DNA from 3 places in the Pantoea sp. S18 genome. Region 2 is predicted to be linked to each of the others. Evidence: riboswitches for the same ligand, from Rfam matches in the RefSeq annotation. Region 2 holds a riboswitch; each other region holds the start of a gene.
The links. Region 2 has a riboswitch for thiamine pyrophosphate ahead of thiM (hydroxyethylthiazole kinase). Riboswitches for the same ligand answer to the same signal wherever they lie in the genome.

Region 1: another riboswitch for thiamine pyrophosphate. It lies ahead of VIJ98_RS23935 (FAD-dependent oxidoreductase); the one in region 2 lies ahead of thiM (hydroxyethylthiazole kinase).
Region 3: another riboswitch for thiamine pyrophosphate. It lies ahead of VIJ98_RS20540 (long-chain fatty acid--CoA ligase); the one in region 2 lies ahead of thiM (hydroxyethylthiazole kinase).

Annotation. Positions count from the first base shown of each region.
Region 1 covers NZ_CP142689.1:866,141-873,846, forward strand. The annotation lists gene VIJ98_RS23915 (ABC transporter ATP-binding protein) at 1-562, opposite strand, end outside; gene VIJ98_RS23920 (ThiF family adenylyltransferase) at 559-1,524, opposite strand; gene VIJ98_RS23925 (thiazole synthase) at 1,536-2,294, opposite strand; gene thiS (sulfur carrier protein ThiS) at 2,298-2,495, opposite strand; gene VIJ98_RS23935 (FAD-dependent oxidoreductase) at 2,479-3,423, opposite strand; TPP riboswitch at 3,553-3,672, opposite strand; gene VIJ98_RS23940 (6,7-dimethyl-8-ribityllumazine synthase) at 3,848-4,285, shown strand; gene VIJ98_RS23945 (MFS transporter) at 4,380-5,693, opposite strand; gene VIJ98_RS23950 (pirin family protein) at 5,881-6,606, opposite strand; gene VIJ98_RS23955 (LysR substrate-binding domain-containing protein) at 6,730-7,605, shown strand.
Region 2 covers NZ_CP142688.1:2,802,110-2,809,815, reverse strand. The annotation lists gene VIJ98_RS12950 (hypothetical protein) at 12-215, opposite strand; gene VIJ98_RS12945 (beta-N-acetylhexosaminidase) at 509-3,172, opposite strand; gene chiP (chitoporin ChiP) at 3,224-4,621, opposite strand; TPP riboswitch at 4,890-4,985, shown strand; gene thiM (hydroxyethylthiazole kinase) at 5,019-5,804, shown strand; gene thiD (bifunctional hydroxymethylpyrimidine kinase/phosphomethylpyrimidine kinase) at 5,801-6,601, shown strand; gene fbaB (class I fructose-bisphosphate aldolase) at 6,749-7,706, shown strand, end outside.
Region 3 covers NZ_CP142689.1:114,116-121,821, forward strand. The annotation lists gene VIJ98_RS20515 (hypothetical protein) at 1-533, shown strand, start outside; gene VIJ98_RS20520 (DEAD/DEAH box helicase) at 533-2,989, shown strand; gene ddpX (D-alanyl-D-alanine dipeptidase) at 3,486-4,046, shown strand; gene VIJ98_RS20530 (NYN domain-containing protein) at 4,065-4,754, opposite strand; gene VIJ98_RS20535 (DksA/TraR family C4-type zinc finger protein) at 5,091-5,357, opposite strand; TPP riboswitch at 5,470-5,597, shown strand; gene VIJ98_RS20540 (long-chain fatty acid--CoA ligase) at 5,699-6,781, shown strand; gene VIJ98_RS20545 (acyl-CoA reductase) at 6,778-7,706, shown strand, end outside.

The DNA.
Region 1 (7,706 bases), on a different replicon from region 2:
CCATGCGGCACGCTTCCAGCGGATCGTGCGTCACCAGCAGCACGGTTTTGCCTTGCAGTAATTCGGCGGTCAGCGTTTGCAGGCTGAGTTTGGTCATCACATCCAGCGTGGCGAAGGGTTCATCCATCAGCACCACGTCGCGCTGCGCATAAAGCGTGCGTGCCAGCGCCACGCGTTGCCGCATGCCGCCCGAAAGTTGCTGCGGCGGCGCATGCGCCACGTCGCTGAGTTTCACCTGCTCCAGCAGCGCCAGCGCGCGCGGACGATCCGGCTTTTCGCCGCTGAGCCGCGCCGACAGCATCACGTTGTCGAGCACGTTCAACCATGGATAAAGCAGATCCTGCTGGCCCATCCACGCTACATTGCCGCTTAAGCCCTGCACCGCGCCCTGCTGCGGCTGGAGTAATCCAGCCACCAGCCGCAGTAGCGTACTTTTGCCGATGCCGCTACGTCCCAGCATTACCGTGGTTTTGCCGCCGCGCAGCTGCAAATTCAGCCTCTGACAAAGCGGTTTATCGCCCCAGCTAAAACTCACATCGTTGAAGAGAATGTCCTGATTCATGGGCGATTGGCCGCCAGAATCGCCAGCTGATGAAATCCACGCTGCGCCAGCGCGCTGGCGGCCTGCGCGGCGCGGATGCCGCTGGCGCACACCAGCACGATGCGCTGCTGGGCGGGCGGCTGCCACGCCGCGATCGCCTGCGGCAAAATGCGCTCAACGTGATGCGCCACGCTGACCGGTGCTTCTTCACAGCTGCGCAGTTCAACAATGCAGTCATCAGCGGCAAGCATTGACGGGTCGATAAACGGCACTGCATGTTCCGGCTCTTCAGCGTCATCAAAGCGGAACTGGCGGAAATGCCAGTTCACGAAGTCGCAATTCACCAGACAACCGAGCGGTGAAGGCTGTAACTCCAGCAGCACGCTGAGCGCCATCTGCGCCTGCATCGCGCCGAGCGTTGCCACCGCCGGGCCCATCACACCGGCGGTGTTGCAGTTCGCCGCCGATGACGGCAAGCGCGGGAATACCGCGCGATAGCTCGGCGATCCACCACAGAATCCGCCGACGTAACCTTGCCGACCCAGCACCGAGGCGCTGATCAGCGGAATACCCGCCGTCATGCAAGCATCCGAAAGTTGGTAGGTGACGGCAAAGTTATCGGCGGCATCGATCACCAGATCGCATCCCGCTAGCGCCTGCTGCACATTGCTGGCGCTCAGCGACTGCTGCAGCGCCTCGATCTGCACTTGCGGATTGCGCTGATGTAACGCCTGCTGCGCGCGCAGCACTTTGGACTGGTCGATATCCTGCTCAGTAAACAGCGTTTGCCGATGCAGGTTATGCAGCGCCACCACGTCGTCGTCATACAGCCGAATATGCCCAACGCCCGCGCCCACCAGCTGCGGCAATAACGTGGCACCCAATCCGCCCGCGCCCGCCACCAGCACACGCGCCTTAAGCAGCTTCTGCTGCCCTGCTTCGCCGATTTCCGGCAGCATCATCTGGCGTTGATAACGTTGCATGTTTTCCTGCCTCAACTCAGATTTGCCAGGCCAAAGATCGGCGTGGACGCAGCGGCCATGTCGCGCTTCTCCATCAGGCCAGCAGCGCGTGCGGCTTGCCCGGCTTCAATCGCCAGCCGGAAGGCGTTGGCCATGCCGATCGGATCGCCCGCTTTGGCGACGGCGGTGTTGAGCAGAATGCCATCAAAGCCCATCTCCATCGCCTGCGCCGCCTGCGAAGGCGCGCCAATGCCAGCATCAATGATCAGCGGAATGTCACTGAACCATGCACGCATGGCGCGCAGGCCGTCGATGTTACGCAAACCCTGACCGGAACCAATCGGCGCGCCCCACGGCATCAACAGTTCGCAGCCCGCCGCCAGCAGCTTTTCGCCGACAATCAGATCTTCGGTGGTGTACGGAAACACCTGAAAACCCTCTTCGCTAAGGATGCGCGCGGCTTCCACCAGCGCGAAAGGATCGGGCTGCAGCGTGTCGGCATGGCCGATTACTTCCAGCTTGATCCACGCGGTATTGAACAGTTCGCGCGCCATGTGCGCGGTGGTGACGGCTTCTTTTACCGTGTGACAACCGGCGGTATTCGGTAACACGCGAATATTGAGGCCGGTCAGCAGTTCACGGAAAGCCGCGCCTGCCGCGCCTTCGCGCCGCAAACTGACGGTGATGATGTCGGTGCCGGAGGCGGCAATCGCCTGCTGCAAAATGGCGGGCGAAGGATAACCGGCGGTGCCGAGCAGGAAGCGTGATTGCGGCTCAAAATCGTAAAACATCGCTTAACCTCCCTGCATCGGTGACAGCACTTCAAGCTGGCAACCTTCATCCAGCAACTGCGTGTGGTACTGGCTTTTTGGCACAAACGCACCGTTGTAGGCGGTAGCGACACAGGCCGCGTCAATTTGCTGCTCGATCAGCAATTCGCTCAGGCTGTTTGCCTGCGTGCTGATGAGGCGGCCGTTAAGCTGAATGTTCATTTTTAAGTTCCCCAGAAAGACGCTGCATCAGTTGCTCTGCCAGCATCGGTGCCAGCAGAAAACCGTGGCGATACATGCCGTTGAGATAAAAGGTGTGATTGTGATAGTGGATTTCCGGCAGATTCGCTGGATAAGCCGGACGCAGCCCGCTGCCGCTCTCAATGACGCGCGCTTCGGCTAAGGCCGGATGGATGGCGTAGGCGGCGCTGAGCAACTCCATCATGGCGCGCGCGCTGATGGCGCTGGCATCGTCGCTCTCGATCATGGTGGCGCCGAGCATAAAGTGGCCACCGCGACGCGGCACCAGATAGCAGGGAAAACGCGGATGCAGCAGACGAATCGGCCGGGAAAACTGCACTTCATCGCTGTGCAGAATCAGCATTTCGCCGCGCACCGCACGCAGGCGCGGCAGTTCCGGCGCGGCGTGGATGCCGCGACAATCGATAATCTGCCCGCTCGGCGCGTGATTGTTGAATGGCACGCCGCGCGCGATCAGCTTGTCTCGCATCTCCTGCAGCGCCAGACGCGGATCGAGATGCGCTTCCCCGGCGAAAAACAGACCGCGCGCAAAGCGCCCTTCCAGCGCCGGTTCGATATCGGCGGGATCGCCCCATTGGTGCTGCTCGGTCATACGCGCGAAACGGTTGAGTTCCTGGCTATCGCGCGGCGGCGCAACCACCAACGTGCCCTGATGCTCGACGCTGCTGACGCGCTGTTGCCACCATGCGGCGGCGTGTTGTCCAAGGGTGATGACGTCGCGCGGCGCGCTTTCGGCTTCACACCAGGGCGCCAGCATGCCGCCTGCAAACCATGATGCCGGGCGGCGCGCGTCATCGCCAATCACCTGGACGTCTTCGCCGCGTTCCGCCAGCAAAGTAGCCACGCATAAGCCCGCCACGCCGCAGCCGAGCACGCTCCAGCGGCTCACAGCGCCGGTTCCGGGATGTTCAAAAAGGGGGAATTCACATCGGCCTCTCAGTGTTAGCTGAGACCCGCAGATACAGGAGAAGGGAAATGGCGCAACCATCGAGCTTGCCTGAGCGCCAGACAGCCCAAAGAACAAGACTGTCAGTCTTCCTACGCCAGTATCAACTGGGTCAGGTTCAAAGGGTCGCTAAGCCGCGCAGTGCGCTATTAGCCTCTCAGTCTCTTTGGCGAGACTCCCCCGACGCGTCTATTTGTATTGCAGGCGATGGTCGCCGTCAAGCGCGGAATAACCAGATGGTTTACAGGGAAATAAGCAGCAAGGCATTTATCGCTACCTCGGCTTTGTGGATCACAAACGTAACATATGGTATACAAACACATTATTTTATGCGCAAGAACCAATTACAGGTGATGTCGGAATATCCATGAAGAACATTAAAATTGCATTTATTAAAGCCGGCTGGCACAAAGAAATTGTTCATAATGCCCTGGTGGGTTTTGAAAAAGAATTAGCCGATCAATCCGTTGAAGCAGAATTAAAAGTGCTGGAAGTGCCTGGCGCATTTGAAATGCCGCTTCTTGCTAAGCGTTTGGCCGAAACCGGCAAATACGATGCGATTGTCTGCGCTGCGCTGGTGGTTGACGGCGGTATCTATCGTCATGATTTCGTTGCCGCTGCAGTGGTTGATGGACTGATGAATGTGCAGTTGACCACCAACGTGCCGGTGTTCTCCGTGTCATTAACGCCGCATAATTTCCAGCCGGTTGATGTTATTGAAAACTTCTATACCGAGCATTTCATCAAGAAAGGCAAAGAAGCGGCGCGCGCTGCGCTGGCTATTCACAATCTGTCGATTGATTGATGCATTAAAAAGGGAGCACCTCATCAGGCGCTCCCTTTTTATTTATTCTTAATATCTACGGTTAATATTCAGAATAGTGCCAGCCTCGCTTCACTCAATGTTTCACACTCATCAAATGATTTTCTTTCATATCTCGGCGCGTTTCAGATGGATTGATATCGCACTCTTTCGGCAGTAACAGCGTAAAGATTCCCGCAATTACCAGTGAACCCGCTAGCCAGCAAATCGCCACATTTTGGCTATACAGCAACGTCATGATCCCGACTAAGTACGGTCCGCAGAATCCGCCCAGATTACCCAACCCATTGATTACGCCACGCGCGCTGCCCGCCACTTCCGGCGAGGCGATACGCCCGGGAATTGACCAGAACGGGCTGGTTGCTGCTTTGAGGAAGAACCCGCACACCACCAGCGCGATATAGGCGGCGGCGACGTTGTCATGCAGCACCACCGACGCCAGCAAGGCGGCGGCAAAGCAGAAAAGCGACACCATCACCCACAAACGGCGCTTGCCGGTGCGATCGCTTAACCATGAAATGGCGTAGATGCCGAGCACCGTCGCCACAAAAGGAATCGCCGCCAGCAGGCCAACGCCCGCCATGTTGGTGCCGGTGAGATTTTTCAGGATACTCGGCAGCCACAGCGTGTAACCGTAATCGCCGGTTTGATAGAAAAAGTTGAGCGCCACCAATTTCATCAGGCCCGAATTGCGAAACACCGCTTTCAACGGCGCTTTGCTGACCGGTTCCTTTTGCAGATGTTGGGCCTTTTCGCGCGCCAGTTCGCGCAACAAATACTCCTTTTCACGTGCCGGTAACCAGCGCGCCTCTTCAGGACGATCGGCGATCACCAGCCACCACACCAGCAGCACCACCGCTGAAAGCAGGCCTTCGATAATGAACAGCCAGCGCCAGTCCAGCACATTGATGATGTAACCCGATATCGGCGCGGTGAACATGCCGCCTAACGGCGCGAACATCATGACAAAGGCGTTGGCACGTCCCAGCTCCTTTTCCGGGAACCAGTTGCTGACCATGGTTAACACCACCGGCAGCATGCCGCCTTCGGAAATCCCCAACACAAAACGCAGCGCCAGCAGTTGATAGTGATTGGTGACAAAACCGGTGGCGATCGACACCACCATCCACGCGGTCAGTGACCAGGCAATAAAGCGTTTGCCGCTGCCATTCACCGCGATACGCCCGCCTGGCACTTGTAAAAACAGATATCCGATAAAGAAGATGCCGCTCACCACGCCGGCCATTTGGCTGGTGATCGCTAAATCCTGATCCATGCCGCCAGGCAGCGCAAAGCTGATATTGACGCGATCCATGAATGAGACAATGCAGGTGATGAGAATCGGGGCGATGACGCGATACCAGCGCGTTCCGGGGATTTTTTCTTGCATGCTGCCCTCTCCATGTTAAGCCGTGATGCTTAGGTTCATTGGCTAACTATTAAAGAGAGTATGGAAATAATTATTGCGATCTTAATCACTGCAATTAATGTTAAGAAAAAGTGTTACAACCGCTGTGATCGCACATAAAAAAAAGCAGCGCGATGGCTCGCACTGCTCTTTGTTCTCTTTTTAATCATTAACGCTGCGGATGATTCACTTCCAGCGGACGCAGATCAAACACCAGCACTTCCGCATCATCGCCGTTAGCAAACTGCAGCGCGCTTTCGTTACGCACACGTGCACCGTCGCCTTCTTTAAACTTCACGCCGTTCACTTCGATGCTGCCGCGTGCTACGTGAATGTAGGCGTAACGATCGGCATCCAGCGCGAGAGTTTGCTGCTCGACACCGTCAAAAAGTCCGGCATAAATGCGGATATCCTGACGCACGCTGAGCGATCCGTTTTCCCCTTCCGGCGAAATAATCAGGCGCAGCTGACCGCGTTTGTCACTTTCCGAGACCGAAACCTGCTGATAACCCGGAGGTGAATTACGTTCGCCAGGCACGATCCAGATCTGCAGGAAGTGCACGTTGTCGGTTTTCGAGTGGTTGAACTCGCTGTGCGTGACGCCGCTACCGGCGCTCATCAGCTGCACATCACCCGGCACAATCACCGAACCGGTGCCCATGGAGTCTTTATGCTCCAGCGCGCCTTCCAGCACGTAGGAGATGATCTCCATGTTGTTGTGCGGATGCGCGCCAAAGCCGCGACCCGGTGCAACGCGGTCATCATTGATCACCAGCAAGTCTGAGAAGCCGGTTTGTTTTGGATCCCAGTAACTGGCGAAAGAGAACGTATGATGCGAATTCAACCAACCGTGGTCACCTACTCCGCGTTGTTCTGACAGGCGTTGTTCAATCATGGTCTGCTCCTCAAATTTGCTGTTGGGGGGCGATTGCCCTTCCCGTTGCAGATAAGTATACGTAAACTGATTTGCCTAACAATGCGTCATAATGACAATGACTGTCACCGATAAGTGGACAATATGCAGATTGAAGATCTCCGCATTTATGTAGCCGTGATTAAAGCCGGTAACTTCACCGCCGCCGCTGAACAGCTGATGCTGTCAAAGCAGTACGTCAGTCGCCGCATCGCCGCGCTGGAGGAGTCGCTCGGCGCGCGGCTGCTGAATCGCAACACGCGTAAGCTTTCGGTGACCGATAACGGCCAGCTGTTTGCCCAGCATGCGCAGCGCATTCTGGATGATGTGCAGGAAGCCGAACTGGCGGTATCGGGGCGTCGGCAAGTGCTGCAAGGTAGCTTCCGCCTGAGCGTGCCGATGTCGTTTGGCATCAGCCATCTGTCGCCGTTTATTGCCGAGTTTCTTAGCCTGCATCCGGGTTTGCAGTTTCAGGTTGAGCTGGCAGATCGGCATGTCGATATGGTCGGCGAAGGATTTGATATGGCGATTCGCATCGGTACGTTGCCTGATTCGAGTTTGATCGCTAAGCGGCTGGGCGAGTTCCGCCGCGTAATCTGCGCCAGCCCATCCTATCTGCAGGGCGCAGGCGCGCCGCGTACGCCAGAAGAATTGAGCGAGCATTCGTGTTTACGCTACGGACGTGAAAGCCAAACCGGCTGGGAGCTGTTTAACGGCGACCAGCGTAAAGTGATCAGCGTGCATGGGCCGATGGTGAGCAACAACGGGGAAATGCTGCGTGATGCAGCAGTGGCCGGGCTCGGGCTGATTCTGCTGCCGGAGTTTATCGTGGCACCGGCGCTGGCAAGCGGTGAGCTGGTGACGGTGTTAGAAGAGTGGCAACCGACCTCGCTGCATCTCAATGCGCTCTATCCGCAGCATCGCCAACGCAGTGAGATCAATCGAGTTTTTATGACGTTTTTGCAGCAGAAGTTGGCTTGAGGTCGCCATAAATGGCAACCCTACGGGATTTATAGCGATTGAGAGTCAGGATGATGCATTGTTGCTGCAGCGTGGGTGTTGAGGCGACATCCTAACCCGCT
Region 2 (7,706 bases):
ACAGACAATAATTACCCTATCCAGCGAATGGCTTGCGCATCGCTAATATCGCGGTAATAGATTTTATGCAGCCGTTCGCCGCAGCCTTTACATTGAGCTTCAACATGGGTTGAGAAATAGGCTCGTCCGGTGGGGGAAGTAGCTCCTTTACGGGAAATACGGATGTTGTGCCATTTGTGTGCATGCGGAATAAAGCTGAAGAATTTTAATTTCATTATCGCTACCGGATTTGGGGGGCGGTGTCGGTCTTCAAGTCCGGGATGCAATTAGGCCGATTTTCTCCTGATGCGAGATTGATATTTATCAAGCTGAAACGAGGTCTGTCTCAAATTTACGATTTAAATGCTGGTGATTAAGAGGAATAAGAGGGGTGGAGAATCTTGATTTATAAAAATTGATTTAGCCGATATAAAAGCGATTCTCCATCACTTTCTGTTTTTAATAAAAGACGGTCTTGATCATTATTTTGGTAAGTTTGCCCCTTGCATGGTAGCAAGGGGCATTGATTTTACAACGGTTCTGCGCGGCTGAAACGTTTGCCATCCGGACTCACGCTACGCACCCAGACTTTATCGGCGGCGGTGATGGTCGGTTTGGCATGTGGCAGATAATGTTGCCAGTTTTTGCCCTTATCCACGCTGTACTCCAGCGGCAGTCCTGGCAGCGCAATGTTCATGGTCAGCGTGCCATTTTCTACACGCGCGCCCGGCACCGGCAGACGATAGTGAATACCGGCTTTATCCATCTTGCCCAATTCACGCTGGCCTAACAGGTTGGCGAAACGCTGCCAGTCCTGATTGCGCTGTTGCTGGTTAACGAAGTGGGTTTCGCCACCTTTAAAGGTGCGGCCCTGTTGATAATCCAGCTCCCACTCCGCGCGGTGCCAGCCACGTTCAGCCACCGACAGCAGGCGTGGGAACACCATGTAATCCATCTGCTGATCGGTACGCGTGGTTTCGCTCCACAGCTGCACCGAAATGCCGTATGCGCCCGACCACGGCTTATTCGAGGTGGCATCAAAGGTTTTGCCATCGCGATCTACCGAGGTTTCCGCGTTCTGCGGCAGGTTGTCTGGCGCGAAGCCAAACATCTTGCGCTCATCGCTGAAGCGCGTGCCCCAGTAATAGCCGCGTTCGTTAGGGTTCACTTCGTACGGGAAGTCCATATAGACGTAATCCGGATTGGAGATCACCACTTCGTAATCTTTCAGCGTCCAGTCGTTAGCGGTGTCAAAACCGCCCCAGTAGAGCGTGTCCCAGAAGTTAACGCGAACGCGCGAAGTGGCGAAGGCATGCGCGTCAGCTGCATCTTTCAGCCCATCTTGCCAGGCCTGCATCACCGGAATGCCGTGGGCTTTCACCATCTTGCTCACTTCCAGCGCGAAGTGACTTGGTAAGTGCTCCAGATCTTCCACCTTGCCGGACTTCACCACCGCCTGGCAGACCTGAGATTTTGCCCAGGGTTTGTCCTCTTTGCTATGGTCTAAAATGCCCGTTCCCGCTTTCGGGTTTTTGATATCGCTGTAGCCGGTTCCGAGGCGGATATTTTTCGCTTCATCACCGCCAAAGTGCCAGGTGGTCAACGGTTGACCCGCTTCACGGTGCATCGCCTGCACTTCACCAATCACTTTATCGACAAAGCGCTTTGAGGAATCGAGGCAAGGATTGAGATAGCTGGTGCGGTCGTACAACTGTACGGAACGGGTATTCGAACTATCCGTTGGATCCACCAGACGATATTCACTGGCCTGCTGTGGTTTACCCGCTTTCATGTATTGCTGATAACGCGCTTCCATCGAAATCACCGCAGCACGCGCGTGCGCAGGCATATCGATTTCCGGAATGATTTCAATGTTGCGCGCCTGAGCGTATTTGACGATCTCAATATAATCGGCGCGGCTGAAATGTCCGGTTCCGTTGTTATCTGTGAACGGACCAGAACCCAATTGCGGCAGCAGACATTGCTGCTCGGTGAGATCGTGACAGCGCTTGCTGCCCACATCGGTCAATTCTGGCAGACCGGGAATTTCAATGCGCCAGGCTTCATCATCGGTCAGGTGGAAGTGGAATTTATTCATCTTCCAGGCCGCCATCTGATCGAGCATGCGCAGCACCGCTTGCTTGCTGTGGAAGTTACGCGCCACATCAAGGAAGGCGCCGCGATAGGCAAAGCGCGGGGCATCCTTGGCTTCAAGCGTGGCGATAATCGGTTTGCCTTCAGCGGGCACCAGCGACAGTAGCGACATCAAGCCGTAATAGACGCCCGCCTGGTCGTAACCAATGATATCGGTGCCGCGCGGCGTGATGCGCAGTTCATAAGCACCAGAAACCGCATCTGCGCCACGGAAATGATTAACGGCGATACGAGTATGAACGGCATAACCCGCTGACTGCTGTTTGAGTCCCATCAAATCGAAGCGCTGCTTAACCGCATCGGCTTGATTGTTCGCCAATACATCCAGATGCAAAGTGACGCCACGGCTCAGATCGACATCGGCAGCATGAACTTTCACCGTGCGCGGCGTTGGGGTGATTTGTCCGCGCAACGCGCTGGCAGGCAGTTGCGCCACATCGGCATTCCTGGTGAAGCGACTTTGCGGCAGCATCAGCACGTTTTTATCGTCGGCGATGCGCTTCCATTGGTCACCAAACGGTTTAACGAAGTCGCTGAGGTTTTCGGTATCGGTGCTGGTGATGATTTTTGGCGAGGCATTGGCGGCGGTGACGTACCAGCGCGGCATCACGTCAGTGATAAACAGCTGCCAGTATTCATTGACGATCGGGATCTCTATCGATTCGCCGGCCGCGATACCTTTGAATTTTTCCGTTGGTTCCAGTCGGGTAAGATCGCCGACGATGTGCGTCATTTTGAACTGATCGTTATCGACCCGCAGCGTTTCGTGCACGTTGCTCATGTAGATCGCCCAGTTTTTGCTGGTGAGCGCCGGGCCGTTGTTGGTCAGCGTAATGGTGGCGGTATTGCAGGATGCCCAATCGGCGCCGAGTTTTGCGCAGTTCACGCCGTGATCGGCAGCCTGATTGTCAGTGACCTGATACTGCACGCCGAACTGGCTGATTTGGTCAACGACCTGCTGATTGCTGCGCGGGGATGAACTGCAGGCGGCAAGGCCCATCACGCTCAGCGCCAGTAAACTGATTTTTAACTTTTTCATGCTGTTATCCTTTTCCACAGAGGTAAGTCTCTGGCTCCTGCCAGATCGGGGTCAAAACAGGGTGAATGGCGCGACGACCATAAATTTGATGTCTTTTTCGTCCTGAAAAATGTTGCCATAACCGCCGCTGTAGCTGGGAAGATCGCTGTGATTGTCGTAGCGGGTGTAATGCAGTTTGAATTGCGTGTCTTTGGCGCGGCCTTGCTGGATGGTGTAAACCAGGTCCATGCTCCATGCCGACTCTTTCAGGCGTTGGTTTTGGTCGTAAATCGGATTGGTGGAAGGCTTCGCGTCCCAGCCGTAAGCGTACGAAGTGCCGACCTGCCAGCCGGGTAATTGCCAGTGTCCTAGGTCGACCATCACACCGGCGAATAATGCTTTCTCACCGTTGGCGTTCCAGTCAGAGCGCGAATCCCACCACACATCCATGCGGCCATTCGAGCTGGCATAGGACGGCGTCATACGCTGCAGGAAGAAGCCCTGATTACCTTCGGCTTTTACCCATGTGCCTTCGAGACGGAAATCGAACGCGCCAAGCGTGTAGCCGAACGTCAGCGCCTGCAGCCAGGCGAGGCCATCGTAAACATCGTTGACCTGGCCCACGCCGCTGTTGTCACGATCCTTCGCACCGTAAAACTGATAGCTGGTGCGCAGTGGTGCATCGGCCAGCGGCAGCTGATAAGAGGCTTTGGCAAAATACTGATCCATGTAATTCGCCGCCTGGCCATATGCGCCTTCCAGCACCAGCGAGTTTTTGAAATCGTATTTGGCACCAAAGGATTGCAGCCACGGAATCTCCGTCACGCCATCGGCTTTGCGGAAGTTGTACATGTCGCGATACCACGGCGCTTTGTATTCGTCCGTCCACATCCAGGAGACGGAAAGGGCGCCCGCATCGCTAAAATCGAAGACGGTGCCAGCCTCAACACCGCGATAGGTGCCGGGCAGGAAACTCCAGTGCGGTGCCAGCAGCGTCTGTCCGCTGGGTTGCAGATAGCCTGCGCGCAGCCAGTTATCCTGCCATTTTGCCTTGATCGCCGCTTTATAAAGACTTAAGCCGCTCTTATCTCCGCTCCAGTCCTCGTCCCAGCGTGTACGGGCATTGCTGAAACCAATTTCATTCGGTGCTGCCGGGCCGCCATTGCTTAACTCCACTGCGCCAAATGCCGCCAGATCGAGGCCAATCACATCACCGGCATAACCGGATGAGAAGTCGAGATTGGCGTTAGCAGAGGCGTGATGCAGATTGGCATCGTACTGACCGTACGAGCCTTTTTGCGGATCCATCTCTTTACGATCGCGCTGGCGTTGCCAGTAAAACAGGTTGCCAGAGAGTGTGGAATCTTCGACAAAACCCGTGGCGTGGGCGGAGGGAACAGGGACAAAAGTACCGGCAAACAGGGCAGAGATAATGGCCGCAGAGAGCGGCGCGCGTGGAATCCGACGCATAGCAAATCCTCCGTGATGCTTCCATGAACAATTAATAAATCCGTATTGTTTCGTCATGAAACAAGTTGTGGGGGATGCTATTTTTCGCGACGCGAATTATCAATGGGATTTATTACAAAGTATGACATGGCACGCAAAAAGAAGGGTTTTTAAGGACTTTATTCAATCAGTTAGATGAACTTGTAAAATGTAACTTTGCGAGCAAGATCCACAGAGAAGGCGGCGATTGCTTGCTTTAATCTGGCTTGTTCCCTATGCTCGCCAACGTAGTTTTGACTCGGGGTGCCCCTCTAATACAGGGCTGAGATACACCCGCTGACCTGATCTGGATAATGCCAGCGTAGGGAAGTCAGATGCCTGACCGCATTCGCCTTCTTGATCGCCGGTTGGGAGCCTTATGAAACAGCCTGACCTTCTTTCCCCCGCGCAACTCGCGCACTCTTTGCAACTGCTGCGTCAGCAAGCGCCGCTGGTGCACTGCATGACCAATGACGTGGTGCAAACCTTTACCGCCAACGTGCTGCTGGCACTGCAAGCTTCGCCCGCGATGGTGATCGACCCAGAGGAAGCGGCGCAGTTTGCCGGTTTTGCCGATGCGGTGTTGATCAACGTAGGCACCTTAACCTGCGATCGTCGTGATGCGATGCTGGCGGCGGTGCAAGCAGCGCAAGCGGCAGGCACACCGTGGACGCTGGATCCGGTGGCGGTCGGTGCTTTAAGCCTGCGCACCGCCTTCTGCCAACAGTTGCTGAGCCTGCAACCGGCAGCGATTCGCGGTAACGCTTCAGAAATTCTCGCCCTGGCGCATCAGGCAATCGGCGGACGCGGCGTCGACAGCCTGCATCAACCCGATGCCGCGCTGAGCGCCGCTCAGCAGCTGGCGCGTGATTTCAACACAATTGTGGCAGTGACCGGTGAAGTCGATTACGTCACCGATGGCGCGCAGACATTCTCGATCCCCGGCGGCAGCCCGTTGATGACGCGCGTTGTTGGCACCGGTTGCGCGTTGTCAGCGGTGGTGGCGGCCTTCACCAGCTTGCCAGGCGATCGCCTGCAACATGTGGCTGCGGCTTGCCGCGTGATGTCGTTGGCCGGTGAACTGACAGCACGTCAGGTTGCCGGACCGGGCAGCTTTGTCGCTGCCTTCCTCGATACGCTGTGGACGCTGGAGGTGAAGGCATGAAACGCATCAACGCATTGACCATTGCCGGCACCGATCCGAGCGGCGGCGCGGGTATTCAGGCCGACCTGAAAGCCTTCTCCGCATTGGGCGCTTACGGCACCAGCGTTATTACCGCGCTGGTGGCGCAAAACACCTGTGGTGTGCAATCGGTCTATCGCATCGCACCGGATTTCGTCGGCGCACAGCTCGATTCAGTGCTGGATGATGTGCGCATTGATGCCGCGAAGATCGGCATGTTGTCCGAAACCGCGATAGTCGAGGTGGTCGCCGAGCGGCTGAAACGGGCCAGCCTGCCGTTTGTGGTGCTGGATACGGTGATGATTGCCAAAAGCGGCGATGCGCTACTGTCGCCAGATGCCGTAGCCAGCGTGCGTGAATTGCTGCTGCCGCAGGTGTCGCTGATCACGCCGAACCTGCCGGAAGCCGCGGCGCTGCTGGGACGCGCTATGGCGCAGGATGAGAAGACCATGTTGCAGCAGGGCGATGCGCTGCTCGATCTCGGCTGTGAAGCGGTGCTGATGAAGGGTGGGCATCTCAGCGATGCCGAAAGTCCGGATTGGCTGATTACCCGCGACGGACGCCAGCGCTTTACCGCGCCGCGTGTTAATACGCGCCACACGCACGGCACAGGTTGCTCGCTCTCTGCGGCGCTGGCAGCGTTGCGTCCGCGTCATGATGATTGGGCTGCAACGGTGGCCGAAGCCAAGGCGTGGCTACAACAGGCGCTGCTGCACGCCGATTCGCTGGAGGTCGGTAAAGGCATTGGGCCGGTGCACCATTTCCATCAATGGTGGTAGGGCGTAACGCCAGATTGCCGCTTTTTCACTGCGCATCCGTCTGAAAAATGGAGTCAGCAATTTGCCAGTCTGGCGCTTTCCGGTCCAGGCTGTTGGGGGCGAATCGGCATCGGCCGGTTCCAATCCAGCCATTTATCAGGAGCGAACATGACGGACATCGTACAGTTATTGGGCAAAGAGGCGGACAGCCTTCTTCAACATCGCTGCATGACCATTCCAGCGGATAGCCTCTATTTACCAGGCGCGGATTATGTTGATCGCGTGATGATCGACAACAATCGTTCTCCCACCGTACTGCGCAACATGCAAACGCTGTACAACACCGGACGTTTAGCGGGCACCGGCTATTTGTCGATTCTGCCGGTCGATCAGGGCGTTGAGCACTCAGCGGGTGCCTCCTTCGCAGCTAATCCGGCTTATTTCGATCCGAAAAACATCGTTGAGCTGGCGATTGAAGCCGGCTGTAACTGCGTGGCCTCCACCTACGGCGTGTTGGCCTCAGTTTCACGTCGCTACGCGCACCGCATTCCGTTTATGGTGAAGCTCAACCACAACGAAACCCTGAGCTATCCGACGCAATATGATCAGACGCTGTACGCCAGCGTTGAACAGGCCTTTAATCTGGGTGCGGTGGCGGTTGGCGCCACCATCTACTTTGGTTCTGAGCAATCGCGTCGTCAGATTGAAGAGATCTCGGCGGCCTTCGAACGCGCGCACGAGCTGGGAATGGTGACGGTTCTATGGGCCTATCTGCGTAATGATGCGTTCAAGAAAGACGGCGTCGATTATCACGCCAGCGCCGATTTAACCGGCCAGGCCAACCATCTGGCGGCGACTATCGGCGCGGATATCGTTAAGCAAAAGATGGCTGAGAATAACGGCGGCTATAACGCGGTGAAGTTTGGTCACACCGATGAGCGCGTCTACAGCAAGCTGACCAGCGAGAACCCGATTGATTTGGTGCGTTACCAACTGGCGAACTGCTATATGGGCCGCGCGGGATTGATCAACTCTGGCGGCGCTTCTGCCGGGGAAACGGATATCGCGGAGTCAGTGCGTACGGCGGTGATCAACAAACGTGCTGGCGGCATGGGATTGATTCTGG
Region 3 (7,706 bases), on a different replicon from region 2:
ATGACTTTGAAACAGCATCACCTTTTTTTAATCTTGAAGAAAAAAGCATAAAGAAAGGATTCGATTTATTATTATATTCTACTTTGAGTAGAAATGTTTGGATAACTGAAGTCAAATCTGGAGAATTACGTAAAGGAAAGGATGAAAACGAAACTACAAGAAGTCTTTTAAATACTGCCTATAATGATCTCAGGTTAAGGTTGAATGAAAATGAAATGAATCATTGGAATAATGCAATGAATGCAGCAAGCATTGCAGTTTCAAATCATAGAAGTTACAAAGATGTTGTCCTGAAAATTCTTGCAGAAGAAGGTGAGAAAACATACGAAAAGAAAGCATCCAGTATTGATAATTATGTCTTTTTCATATCAAATCTTTTTTATGATGTGAGTTTTAAAACAATAGAAAAAACTGTTATGGATTTTCATAATCACGTCATTGATAAAAAAGAATTTGCTGATGTATTTAGTTTTTCCATACAAAAAAGCACTTTAAGAAAAGTTGTAGAATTTTTGATTGAGGAAAGCAAATAATGAGTAGCCCAAAACATCAACCTTTAACATTGATGCAATTAAGGAAGACAAACTTTATTGAATATTACTCAAAGCTATTTCATAAGGCTGCACTTACATCGCAAGATATAAAAATATTATTATCATTAACAATTATATTTATAAACCAAAATGATATCCATATCAGACGATTGGGTTATAGAGTTGCGTTGCTTTATGCAATTAAGACAAAAGATTATGTTCCACTATATGAAATAGCCATTAATCAAGGTTTGATTCCTGTTGCAAAATCATTGAGTAATTATTTCTTAACATCTAATGATGATGCTTTTATTAAAACACTATCAGATGGTTTTTCGGATGTTTTTGTTGAGAACGGGATTACATTGACTCAACAACAAAGTGATATGAACATTTTCCTCAAAGAAAGCGAAGGTAATGATGTCGCACTGGTAGCACCAACTTCTTATGGAAAATCAGATACTATTATTAAAGAAATTAAGAAAGATGAACATGGTAATAGATGTGTTATTGTACCATCAAAAGCTTTAATCTCACAGACTAAAAATAATATTCTCAAATCATATGACTCTAAAATCAAAGTTATAACTCATCCTGAAATGTATAAAGGGCTTGAGAATAATATTTTTGTTTTAACGCAAGAAAGAGCATCTAAGTTATTATCTAAAAATAAGAAATTCAGATTTGACATGCTTCTAATAGATGAAGCTCATAATATTTTAGAAAACTCACCTCGCAGTAAACTATTAGCTAGTGTGATTTGTAGATCAATATTCCGTAATGCAAATCTTAAAACTAAGTATTTTACGCCGTTTCTTAACGATGCTAATAATTTGGCATTAAAGAAGGTTGATCAAGAAGTTACGAGTTATAAAGTAAATGAATACGTTAAAAGCGAAGTAATTTATCTTTATGACTTTAGAGAGCGATTTAATACTTACCAAAGATATGATCAGTTTTTAGATAGATGGGTAAATATAAAGAATCCTTTAAGTAACTATATTGATCTGATAAGGGATAAGGCGTTAAATAAAAACATCATTTACTTTAATAGTCCTAAAAAACTTGAGGCGTTCGCCCGTGAACTTTGTAGCGACGCCAGTGATACAACCTGTGATATTATTGATAAAGCTTGCCGAGAGCTATCGGAAAATATTGATGAGAATTATTTGATTATAAAGTGCTTAAGAAAAGGAATTGTATATCATCATGGCTCTATGACTGATAGTGTGCGAATTTATATCGAAACAGTATTCAAAAGATCCTCTAACATCAAATATCTTGTAACAAACTCGACTCTTCTTGAAGGTGTCAATTTACCTGTTGAAAGACTATTTATTTTAGAAAATAAGAAAGGGCGCTCATCACTTAGTCACTCACAATTCAATAACCTGGCAGGAAGAATAAATAGGTTTGGTGATGTTTTTGTAGAAAATAAGCCATTCAAAGTTAATAAACTTTTACCGGCTATTTTTATTATTGGTACAGAAGAGTATAGTGGGAAAAAAACAAATTTAATTGATTTTACTAAGAAGGTGTCAAAGGTAGATAGTAAACGGTTCGATCAAGTTAATAATGTTTTATTAAAGGAGGTTATAATCGATGATTATAATTTAGAGGATTTTCGTAATTCTATAGATAACTTGGAAAACTTAGAAAAGGGTATCATTTCAGACTATGATGGTAATTATGTTGCCACTGAAATAGGTAAATTATTGTATGAAAATAATATTTCTGAAATTAATATTCATGAGTGTGAGAATGATATTCAAAAAGAAATTGATCATTTATTAAAAAGTAATACATTAATATCAGATGAAGGGGAATTGATAGGGCTAATTTCAGCTCTATTTATAAGTAAGATAAGTGATGGTGAAAGATACAATGAGTTATCAAGGTTAAAAAATATAGATGCTCAAAAATTTTACGCAATGTTTTTGACATGGAAAGTAAAAAACACACCTTTCAAGTTAATTATAAGAAATTTCATCAATTATTGGGATAGTATTCCTGAAAATACACAAAAAGAATTTGTCTTTGTTGGTAAGTGGGGTGATGAAACATTCGGCACTGGCTATCGTCAGCATTGGGTCAATATTAATAAGAAAACGCGAGCTGAAAAAATAAATCTTGCAATAGTTAGGATTAAAGAAGAGGATGATTTTTTAGATTATCAGATATTTAAGTTCATTGAAGTCATTCATGATATCAAACTAATTGATGAAAACTTTTACCTTAAATTAAAATACGGAACCTTGAACAAAACTGTAATTTCATTGATTAACGATGGGTTTAGTCGTGGCTTATCTGATTTGATTATCAGTCATTATAATAAGTATCTTAAAGTGTCAGAAGGTGGTGATGTTACAATCGACAAGGAAATAATAAGTTCTATGATAGACAATGAAGAGAGTGAGATATTCTTATTGGAGGCTAAATTAAATTTAGGTGGGTAATTGCTTATAATAATATAATTAACGCTGTTTAATGCTTTGAATTTTAAGTGAAGCGAGTTGAACTGTTTTACTTTTAAAATTTATTTGCAAAAGTGGCATAAGCACTAAAGCCAAGTATATATAACTTAACATATCAATTCTTTTATGGTGGAAATAATAAAAATTATTAACATGATGGCGCGTAATAAAAATTAGTAATGCCATTGAAAGTTTGGTTAGAGGATATTCGCTGGTTTCTAAAATAGCAATCGTCGTGGCAAGAACCTGATTTTGAGGCTGAGACTATGGTGCTGAGAAGAAGTCCATCTCAAGTCTAGAAGAAATAAACTGCTTGCGAAAGAAACCTTGAAAAGTCTTGTTGGATGAACTGAAATACAAGCTGTTATGTATTTATAAAAGAGTTTTATGGGGCCAGAATTTAAATTCCAACTCTTTATGTTCAGAAAGGTAGATAAGTTATGAGCGGAGATTAATTCCAGTGCTTAAAGGATATGATATGACGCAGTTTGTTGAACTGATTGATTTAGCCGTAACCTTTCCCGCTTTACGTTTCGATCTGAAATATGCCACGGCGGATAACATCGCAGGCTATGCCATTTACCAGGAGACCAAAGCGCTGCTGCATCCGGCCGCCGCCGAGGCACTGGCAAAAAGCATTGAGATTGCCCGGCTGGCGGGATTCAGTTTGTTGGTACTCGATGCCTATCGGCCGCAGCAAGCGCAGTGGCACTTGTGGGATGCCTGTCCGGATAAAGATTATGTGGTGCCGCCCGCGCAGGGTTCGAATCACAGTCGCGGTGTGGCGATTGATTTGACGTTACTTGATGCACAAGGCCAGCCGCTGGATATGGGCACCGCCTTTGATGCGATGGAAGTGGAATCGCATCCCTATCATCCGAATGTCCCCGCCGAAGCACAACGTAATCGCCTGCTACTGAACGCAATTATGTTTGGCGGCGGTTTTGTCGCCATGCCAACCGAATGGTGGCACTTTGAGCTGCCTAATGCGAAAAGCTATTCATTACTTGATGAGCAGTTTGGCTGCGTTGTGCGTTGAATGGTGTGGTTGTCATGCCTACCAATATTCGGGTTTCACCGCAGGTTTTTTATGCGTCGCAACCCGAACAGGAAACTGGCATGCATCAAGCTCTTCATTGGTGATCGTTCTGCGTATCCAGTGACTATGATTTTGCAGTGAACCCGGAACACCACGTACGTTGCCTTGGCGGTGCGGCAAAATTATCCCGATGCGAACTTCGGGATAATCTTCGCGAATAGCCTTGAGTGCTGGCGTCATGTCGGTGTCAGCCGATACTAATACCAGCTGCGCGATCCTCTCTTCTATTGGCAACTTCTGCTGTTTAGCAAACAAGCGATACATACTGATGGCAATATTCACGTCGGTTTCTTTTTCTTCCAGCTCCCAGATATCTACCTTATCCAGACGTGATGCTGGCACGTTTTTACTGATAAAACGTGGAGCCCGAGTGTGCTCAAGTCGATGACGTCCGGTGAAGATATTTATTCCGGTCGTTTTCAGCGCGCGAATATAAGTATCCTGAGCGTGTCGGGATTCAATGCCGCGTGTGGCGAGGTGGGGAATAACCGAGGCGGTATAATAATTTACTGTTTCAATTATGGCAGCCGGATCCTGTACCCGGCATATATGCGACAGCAGCAATGACAAGTTGAGCCATTTATAAGGCGTACCTGCAAGGAGTCCATAAAATACATTGTATCCATCAATAAATATTGCAGTACGCACTCTTATCCTTCCTTAAGATACGAAAAAACCGGCCTAAGCCGGTTTTTTCACCCTAACGGCCAGCGAACTGAATCGCTGCGTACAGGGTTGAGTTGTGTGGCTAACTTATCAGCATTACTGGCTAAACTCAAGTTGCTCAAGGGGAAATCTAAGCCATGAATATTATAAATTTAGGCGCTACTTTCGGTTCCAGTAATAGTGCTGCAGTATTTAACTTTGAATAATCGGGAGATATGCGAATGGTCTTGCTTCAGATTAATGGTAATTCTAATAAAAAGTAACGAGTGCAAATGATATTTTAAAATATCCAGTAACCTGAATTATTAATCTAAATAACTACCGCAACTGACTATCTTTACTTCCACGGCGGTTATAACCGCTGATCGCCGCCTGTTTTTTATCGATCTTGCTCTGGCAATTCACGCAGTAACGCACGCCAGCTAATGCCGCGCGACGCGCTTCCGGGATCGGTTCGCCGCACTCGTCGCAAAACTCGGCACTTTCACCGTGGCCGAGATTCTCGCGCGCGCGGGCCACCGCGTCATCGACCGTGGCATCAATTTGTTTGTGCACTGCACCGTCTTCTGACCAACCGCCAGCCATACTTCACCTCCACAAATACTAATGCCCAAAGTATAAGACATGGCGTGATGAATGCCGGACAAGCCAGAATTTAACAAGGTTGACACATCATCGCGCGCCATCCTAGACTGCGGCTTGTTCCAAGGGGTGCTCTGTTAAGGGGCTGAGATTCTACCGGCTGACGTGTATGCGTTGGCAACGTAGTGACCCTCCGAACCTGATCCGGCTAATACCGGCGTAGGGATGCGGAACCGCAGGGCGATATTGCGCCCTGATTCCCTCTTTGTGCTTTGTAGCGGACAGTTCGCGCTCTTCAGGCGGTGCTTGAGAGTTTCTGCGCAATCGCAAAGGTGGCGACGTACATGAACGAAACACACATCATCCAGGCTCTGCTGATATTCCTGCAGCATGAAGAGGCCTCAGACGACGATTTCAACCAGCTGGCCCTCGAAATCTTCGCTTATCAGTTCGCACACAACCAACCTTATCGCCGCTTCGCCATCCAGCGCGGACGCACGCCGCTGACGGTGAAAAGCTGGCGCAACATTCCCGCCATCCCGATTAACGCCTTCAAAGATCTGACGCTCAGCTGCCGTCCCATCGACCAGATTGCCGAGATCTTCATGACCAGTGGCACCACCGGCACGGTAAAAGGGTGCAGCTACCATCCGACGCTGGAAGTGTGGAAGAAATCGATGCTACTCAACTTCCGCCGTCGCTTTATGGCGGGCAGCGAACGCATCCGCATGGGCATTTTGTTCCCGGATACCGTGGCGATGCCGAACTCGTCGCTGGCGACCTATCTCGATTTGGCGATGCAGGAGTGTGGCACGCCAGACAGCGAAGTAATGGTGGGCGAGCATGGCCTCGATATCGATCGCCTGTTTAGTGCGCTCGAGCAGGCCGAAGCCAGCGGTGAACCTTATGCGCTGCTGGGTGCCAGCTACAGCTTCGTGCCTCTGCTGGATGAAATGCAGCGCCAGCAACGCCGCTTCGCGCTGCCTGCCGGCAGTCGCATTCTCGATACCGGCGGTTTTAAAGGCCAGTCGCGCGAGATTGGCGCAGAGGAATTCTACGCTTCGCTCTCTCACGCCTTCGGCATCCCGCGCTCACACTGCATCAACATGTACGGCATGACGGAAATCAGCACGCAGTTTTACGATGCGGGCAATGAGCGCTGCCCGCCAGTGAAATCCGGGCCGCACTGGATCCGCACGCGCGTGGTCAATCCGCTTACCGGCGATGATGTGCCGGACGGCGAGGTTGGCGTGCTGGTGCATCATGATCTGGCACATTTCAACTCGGTTTCTGCCTTGTTAACCGAAGACGCGGGCGTGATGGTGCCCGGCGGATTCCATCTGCTGGGACGCGCGACCGGTGCTGATGCCAAAGGCTGTTCGCTGACCATGGAAGCGTTTCTCGCCAGCGCGCAGGCACCGCTGTGAAAGAAGTTGCCGGACATTTGCCGGGCCTTTCCGCTGACGAAGTGCAGTGGCACACGCTGAGCTTCAATCATCACGGCGAGCTCCTTGATGTTAGCGTTCCGCAACTTAATGACCAGCAGATCACGGCGCTCGCGGCGCGCATTCGCACCAACGCCCGCGCTTATCTTCATCAGCTAAGCGTGGCGCAGATCATCGCCATCATTGATGAAGCGGTAGCGCGACTGCTCGATCGCCATCATCCACTGCGCATCAAAGCCGAAAAGATGCTGCCTATCGTCACCGGTTACGACGCCGACATGGTGCGGCTTGGCCTCACCGGCTACCTGAAAACCTTTCGTCAGCCGCAGCTGAAGCGCTTTCTGGCGGAGGATTTCGCCGATCCGCAGATGCTCGACGATTTCCAGCCGCGCCCTAAAGGCGGCTTCGCGCGCGCGTTTGGCCCGCAACTGTTGATGCATATCTGGGCGGGCAACGTGCCGGGTTTGCCGCTGTGGAGTTTGATCTGTGGTCTGCTGGTCAAGGCGGGCACCATCGGCAAACTGCCGGGTAATGAGCCGCTGATGGCAAGCTGGTTCGCGCAGTTGCTGGCGGAAATCGATCCAAAACTCGGCGAGTGCATCGCGGTGGTGTGGTGGAAAGGCGGCGATGCGCAAACCGAGTCAACATGGCTGCACCAGCCCGATACGCTGGTGGCTTATGGCGGAAACCCAACGCTGGCGGCCATTCAACAGCGTTTGCCGGTTACCACGCGCTTTCTGCCGCACGGCCACAAAATCAGTTTCGGAATGGTGGCGCGTTCGGCGCTGAATGCTCGGCAGGGCGCGGAACTGGCTCGCCGCGTGGCGTATGACGTGATGCGTTACGATCAGGCAGGCTGCTACTCGCCACAAATGCTATTTGTCGAGCGCGGCGGCAAGGTGTCGCC